One region of the Rossellomorea sp. GCM10028870 genome, then DNA from elsewhere that is predicted to be linked to it. Evidence: a T-box and tRNA genes for the amino acid it is inferred to sense, from the RefSeq annotation. Region 1 holds a T-box; the other holds one or more tRNA genes.
What was found. A T-box is a leader RNA that pairs with one kind of tRNA and senses whether it is charged. The one in region 1 lies ahead of ileS (isoleucine--tRNA ligase), so its partner is inferred to be a tRNA-Ile.
Positions count from the first base shown of each region.

Region 1 (3,380 bases):
ATAAAATGGACATCATGGGAGTGACGGTCTTCATTGCCCACTTACTGCAAACGGAATAGATTCCCCACATCACAACCGCAGCCAGCATATAGAGATCCCCTTCATTAAATTGCAAGGAATAGACCATCTCCACTTTCCCTTTGGACAGGACGAGCAACACGCCAAAGAGTGAGATGAACATGGATGACAGTTGAAATGCGTTCATCTTTTCCTTCAGAAAAATAAAAGAGATCCCGGCAATGGAGAACATATTTAACGTAGAGATCAGGCCCACATTGGTGGCAGATGTCTTTTCCAAAGCCATGAATTGCAGTGCCTGAAAAAGGGCTACCCCCGTCAGGCCCATGAAAAATAAGGGCAGGATCGATTGAATGGGTGGAACCAGCTTCTTTTCTTTCCACCAGACAATCGGGAACAGACAGACGATGGCGATTGCCCACCTTAATATGGTCAACGTTCCCGGGGATGCATGTTCCACAAGGGTTTTCCCCACGATGAAATTGCCTCCCCAGAGAAGACTTGTCAGTAACAACAGATAATAATATTTCACGTCATTCAGCCCCTTTTCGAAGAGCCATTGTGCACAATGACATTGTCTATAAGAATAATTTTAACATTTTCCTGATAATACAAAAGAACTTATTGTATAATGATTATTAATCGAAATATATGAAAGTGTAATAGGGTTTTAGGTTATAAAAATTCATATATACATAGTTTTATCAGTGGTTTTTGGAACAATTGAAAAGGGTGGATGGAGCATGGAGACGATTGTAAGCAGGGTTTTGGACCAAATGGATCTAAAGCTGTTGGATTTGCTTCAAAAGGATGGGCAACTCAGTAATCTGGAACTGTCGAAGCGGGTCAATTTATCAGCACCCGCCGTACACGCAAGGATCAAACGGTTGGAAATGGAAGGATATATCAAAAAGCAGGTAGCCATTCTCAACCATGAAAAACTGGGATTTGACTTGTTATGCTTCGTATTTATGAGCACGAATGAACATCGTACAGAAAAACTGGAAGCTGTTGAGGGGACATTGGAATCAATGGAAGAAGTCCTTGAATGTCATTGCTTGACCGGGGAATATGATTACCTCTTAAAAGTGGCATGCAAGGATCGCAAGGGATTGGAACTCTTTATCAGAAGGCTGAATGAAATGGGGATCACCAAGATTCAGACAAGCTTGGCGTTGAGGGAGATCAAGGATTCTACGGTGTTGCCGATACAGGGATAATGAGGGTGACCTTCAGATCTTACGGGTTAGTGATGACCATCTCACCTTCGCCATTTACAATCATTTGAGTTGTTAGTGTAGAAGAGCGAATAAATGAATGGCGTATTGCCAAATAATAATAGTAAGGATTGACAAATTTAACCTGTATCATTTACATTTGTTGTAACATATATTGGATCACTTACATTCCATGACGAGAACGAGTAGGTATGGAATCTGTTCTACAGAGAGTTGGCGATTTGGTGGAAGTCAACGTTCAGATCATATTGAATATCCTCTCCGAGAAGCAAAGCTGAAGGTACTTTAAGCTTTGACGGGTTTCCGCCGTTACAAGGAACGCGTATGATTGTACGTTGCATGAGCGCTGTCACGTAAACTTGAAATCGAGTTTATGGATAGAATCAGGGTGGTATCGCGGGTTATAACTCGTCCCTAACATAAGTTAGGGGCGGGTTTTTTTATTTACAAAAAAATAGAGGGTGATGACATGAAAAAGGTGAATGTAAACGAAAAGGCGGTCGAAAGAGAGCAGCGGATCCAGGATTTCTGGAATTCGAATCATATTTTTGAAAAGTCAGTGACAAACCGTGAAGGGAAAAAGTCGTTCGTCTTCTATGAAGGACCTCCGACTGCCAATGGGCTTCCACATGCTGGTCACGTTCTGGGGCGTGTGATCAAAGATTTTGTCGCAAGGTATCAGACCATGCGTGGATATCAAGTCAAACGTAAGGCAGGCTGGGACACACACGGTCTCCCGGTGGAATTGGGCGTCGAAAAGAAAATCGGCGTGTCCGGTAAACAAGAAATCGAGGAATACGGTGTTGAGAAATTCATTGAAGAATGTAAAAAGAGTGTTTTCGATTATGAGGGGCAGTGGCGCACCTTTACGGAGGCAATCGGATACTGGGTTGATATGGATGATCCCTATGTAACCCTTCAGAACAATTATATCGAAAGTGTCTGGCACATCCTTTCGAAGATCCATGAGAAAGGGTTGCTCTATCAAGGGCATCGGGTCGCGCCTTATTGCCCGAGCTGCCAAACCTCCCTCAGTTCCCATGAGGTGGCTCAAGGATATAAGGATGTAAAAGATTTATCCGCGACAGCTAAATTCAAGGTGGAAGGGAAAGAGCATGAATACTTTCTGGGCTGGACGACAACACCTTGGACGCTACCTGCCAATGTGGCGCTCGCCGTCCATGAAGACGTGGATTACGTGAAAGCCAAACGGGGTGAAGAGACGTATATCCTGGCAAAGTACCTTGTGAACGATGTGTTGGGAGACGACTTCGAGTTGGTCAGTGAGCATAAAGGGTGCGAATTTGTAGGGGTTTCGTATCAGCCGCCGTTCAACAATCTCACGCTCGACCGCGGGCATGAAGTGATTTCGGCATCGTTTGTGACCGATGACAGCGGAACCGGGATTGTTCACCTGGCTCCCGCTCACGGTGAAGATGATTACAATGCCATCAAAGAAAGTGGATTGGATTTTGTCAATATCGTGGATGAGAAGGGTTGTTACACCAGAGATTTCAAGCCTCTAGAAGGAGAATTCACAAAGGACAGCGACGTGAAGATCATCAAAATGCTCGCGGATAGCAACCTTCTCTTTTCCAAGGAGAAGTATGAACACAGCTATCCACACTGCTGGCGCTGTGACTCACCACTTCTCTATTACGCAATGGAAGGCTGGTTCATCAAGACAACGGCCGTAAAAGAGACCATCTTAAAGAACAACCAATCCGTCGAGTGGTATCCGGATCATATGAAAGAAGGAAGGTTTGGGAAATTCCTTGAAAATATGGTGGATTGGAACCTGGGGAGGAACCGTTACTGGGGGACTCCGCTGAACGTCTGGGTTTGCGGGGAATGTGATCATCAGTATGTCCCGGGAAGTATCCAGGAGCTGAAAGAACATGCGAAAAGGGGTTGGAGGGACAATCTTGAACTTCATAAACCATATGTCGATGAAGTCATCGTGGAGTGTCCGTCCTGTTCTCATGAAATGAACAGGACGAAAGAAGTCATCGATGTCTGGTTTGACAGTGGTTCGATGCCGTTTGCACAGTATCATTATCCATTTGAAAACAAAGAGTTATTTCATCAGCAATTTCCTGCAGATGTGATTGCCGAAGGGGTGGA
Region 1 covers NZ_JBHTGN010000006.1:34,541-37,920, reverse strand. Annotated here, with positions in the region: gene ACFQWC_RS20750 (DMT family transporter) at 1-550, opposite strand, end outside; gene ACFQWC_RS20745 (Lrp/AsnC family transcriptional regulator) at 762-1,238, shown strand; T-box leader at 1,420-1,675, shown strand; gene ileS (isoleucine--tRNA ligase) at 1,726-3,380, shown strand, end outside.

Region 2 (3,380 bases), 180 kb from region 1:
AATATGTGTAAATCCTTGTTCTTTCACATGGGGAATTAATTGCTGTGCTAATTCCTTATAGGAAAGAAATTTCCCTGCTTTCTTTTTCCATGTGCCTAAATGCACTTCGTAAATTGCCATAGGCTTGTCATAGACCGTCGAACTGGCTCGATGCTCAAGCCACTCCTCATCCTCCCATGAAAACCCCTGCAGCTCATACACGACGCTTGCAGTATTTGGACGCTTCTCAGAAGCAAACCCATAGGGGTCCGCCTTCAGCTTCTTTGAACCTGAGGGAGTCGTAATCTCGTACTTATACGTTTCTCCCGATAGATTCTCATCAATGCGAATTGTCCATAAACCTTCGTTATTCCGCCTCGTAAGTTCATACCCTGTTCCATTCCAATGATTAAAAGATCCAACCAATGAAACATGTCTTGCTTTCGGTGCCCAAACGCAAAATTCTGTATAGGTTCCAGTAGAGTCTCTTCTCACATGTGAACCCATAAACTGATAGGCCTGCTGCAAATTTCCCTCATGAAACAAAAAAACATCATAATCTGATATGGTCATTGCGTTCATCATCTCACCTACATTTTTTCAATCTACTTACTACTTTCTTTCAAGTTCATCAAAATCCTCTTTATTATCGTCGCTCAATTACGACAATTTCCTACATACATTTGATAAAATGGTTCACTATTGGAAAGTCTTACTAAATGATAAGGTTTACATTGGAAGAACATAGGGGAATCATGTTGAATTCATAGCGGAATTTGTCGAAAGTTTTTTAATTAAAAAATGTGAAATTTGCAGTAAATGCAGAAGGATTCCGGTATTTTGTATCGTTTCTGGCTGATTGTGAGAAGGATGGCGGTGTCGAATTAAGGAGTGATTGAGAAGGCGTAATGCATCAGGCGCCTGCATGCTTATGGTGATTAGTAGGGTGAATGAAACATGTTCTAATGGTCCCGGATGGGTAATTAAGGAGGGAGCATTCATAGTTTAGTCTTTAAAGGAGGTTGGGTTTATTGAAGAGCTTGAGAAGTTTAATGAAGAGATTAAGAGGTGATTGATGCCATTTACTTTTCGATGATCACTGACTGAATGTTCCCATCCTCCGTTTATTGTATTGAAAAATTGGATCTGAAAAGAAAAGTGCAGAAGTTGATAATATATTGGGAAAAGTCGATAATATATGTGGAGAAGTCGATAATATATCCTTCGTAGAGAAATAGAAGCATGCGTTTCTCTTGTAAAACCGCTTATTTTAGTCCCGATCTGCCTCCATATTCAATTAACTCTCTTCATTTAGTCATTTTTTCTTCTATTATTAATAAAATAACCACTAATTCTACTACTTTGTACAAAAAAAAAGACTATCAAAAATGATAGTCTTTTTTCAGATGACCCATACGGGATTCGAACCCGTGTTACCGCCGTGAAAGGGCGGTGTCTTAACCGCTTGACCAATGGGCCATAATATGGCGGAGAAGGAGGGATTTGAACCCTCGCGCCGGTTGCCCGACCTACACCCTTAGCAGGGGCGCCTCTTCAGCCACTTGAGTACTTCCCCATATTGGCTCCGCAGGCAAGATTCGAACTTGCGACCGATCGGTTAACAGCCGATAGCTCTACCACTGAGCTACTGCGGAATAATGAAATGGTGGGCCTAAGTGGACTCGAACCACCGACCTCACGCTTATCAGGCGTGCGCTCTAACCAGCTGAGCTATAGGCCCATAAATAATTGGAGCGGGTGAAGGGAATCGAACCCTCATCATCAGCTTGGAAGGCTGAGGTTTTACCACTAAACTACACCCGCGGTATTTAAATAAGAAAGTATGGGGCGACTGATGGGAATCGAACCCACGAATGCCTGAACCACAATCAGGTGCGTTAACCACTTCGCCACAATCGCCATAATGTCTTCAAATAGAAAATGGTGGCTCAGGACGGAATCGAACCGCCGACACATGGATTTTCAGTCCATTGCTCTACCAACTGAGCTACTGAGCCTTACTTAGAGTAAAATATTTAATTATGAACCATAATCTTATTTAAAGAAAATGGCGGTCCGGACGGGACTCGAACCCGCGACCTCCTGCGTGACAGGCAGGCATTCTAACCAACTGAACTACCGGACCAAAGCTTTTTGCGTAAGCAAAATAGGTTTCATTACCTCGCGATAGCGAAAATAACTATCCATGCGTGACTCATCAAGGATTACCCTATCCTAAGTCAAAAATGGTATTGCGGGGACAGGATTTGAACCTGCGACCTTCGGGTTATGAGCCCGACGAGCTACCGAACTGCTCCACCCCGCGACGATATGAGTAAGGAATTCACCATAAAAGTAAATATGGAGGAGGAAGGGGGATTCGAACCCCCGCGGGCTGTTACACCCCTGTCGGTTTTCAAGACCGATCCCTTCAGCCGGACTTGGGTATTCCTCCGTAATAAAAATGGTACTTGGTGGACCTTGTAGGACTCGAACCTACGACCGGACGGTTATGAGCCGTCTGCTCTAACCAACTGAGCTAAAGGTCCCTTTTGGTAGCGGCGGAGGGGATCGAACCCCCGACCTCACGGGTATGAACCGTACGCTCTAGCCAGCTGAGCTACACCGCCAAGAAACATAATATCAAAAATATTTTTTTACTTTCATAAAACCAATGAAGTTTATCTTACTTTCGTAAAAAAACATGGTGGAGCCTAGCGGGATCGAACCGCTGACCTCCTGCGTGCAAAGCAGGCGCTCTCCCAGCTGAGCTAAGGCCCCAAAGAAGTGGTCGGGAAGACAGGATTCGAACCTGCGACCCCTTGGTCCCAAACCAAGTGCTCTACCAAGCTGAGCTACTTCCCGATAATATGGCGCGCCCGAGAGGAGTCGAACCCCTAACCTTTTGATCCGTAGTCAAACGCTCTATCCAATTGAGCTACGGGCGCAAAATATGTCGTTTCCTTCCGAAAAATCAATGGTGCCGAGGACCGGAATCGAACCGGTACGGTAGTCACCTACCGCAGGATTTTAAGTCCTGTGCGTCTGCCAGTTCCGCCACCCCGGCAAAATTTTCTGGAGCGGAAGACGGGATTCGAACCCGCGACCCCCACCTTGGCAAGGTGGTGTTCTACCACTGAACTACTTCCGCGAAATATAATGGTGCGGGTGAAGGGACTTGAACCCCCACGCCTTGCGGCGCCAGATCCTAAGTCTGGTGCGTCTGCCAATTCCGCCACACCCGCATGTATGATTGATATTTTGCTAATGCAAAAATCAATGGTGAGCCATGAAGGACTCGAACCTTCGACCCTCTGATTAAAAGTCAGATGCTCTACCAACTGAGCTAATGGCTCATCTCAAAAGATGAAATTCAAAACCAACATGGTGCCGGCAAGAGG
Region 2 covers NZ_JBHTGN010000006.1:213,404-216,783, forward strand. Annotated here, with positions in the region: gene glgB (1,4-alpha-glucan branching enzyme) at 1-561, opposite strand, end outside; tRNA gene ACFQWC_RS21570 (tRNA-Glu) at 1,387-1,458, opposite strand; tRNA gene ACFQWC_RS21575 (tRNA-Ser) at 1,465-1,555, opposite strand; tRNA gene ACFQWC_RS21580 (tRNA-Asn) at 1,560-1,634, opposite strand; tRNA gene ACFQWC_RS21585 (tRNA-Ile) at 1,644-1,720, opposite strand; tRNA gene ACFQWC_RS21590 (tRNA-Gly) at 1,730-1,803, opposite strand; tRNA gene ACFQWC_RS21595 (tRNA-His) at 1,824-1,899, opposite strand; tRNA gene ACFQWC_RS21600 (tRNA-Phe) at 1,922-1,997, opposite strand; tRNA gene ACFQWC_RS21605 (tRNA-Asp) at 2,049-2,125, opposite strand; tRNA gene ACFQWC_RS21610 (tRNA-Met) at 2,232-2,305, opposite strand; tRNA gene ACFQWC_RS21615 (tRNA-Ser) at 2,342-2,434, opposite strand; tRNA gene ACFQWC_RS21620 (tRNA-Ile) at 2,452-2,528, opposite strand; tRNA gene ACFQWC_RS21625 (tRNA-Met) at 2,533-2,609, opposite strand; tRNA gene ACFQWC_RS21630 (tRNA-Ala) at 2,685-2,760, opposite strand; tRNA gene ACFQWC_RS21635 (tRNA-Pro) at 2,768-2,844, opposite strand; tRNA gene ACFQWC_RS21640 (tRNA-Arg) at 2,851-2,927, opposite strand; tRNA gene ACFQWC_RS21645 (tRNA-Leu) at 2,958-3,046, opposite strand; tRNA gene ACFQWC_RS21650 (tRNA-Gly) at 3,056-3,130, opposite strand; tRNA gene ACFQWC_RS21655 (tRNA-Leu) at 3,140-3,224, opposite strand; tRNA gene ACFQWC_RS21660 (tRNA-Lys) at 3,260-3,335, opposite strand; tRNA gene ACFQWC_RS21665 (tRNA-Thr) at 3,365-3,380, opposite strand, start outside.
Region 2: it encodes a tRNA-Ile, which carries the amino acid that the T-box ahead of ileS (isoleucine--tRNA ligase) is inferred to sense. The anticodon was not compared.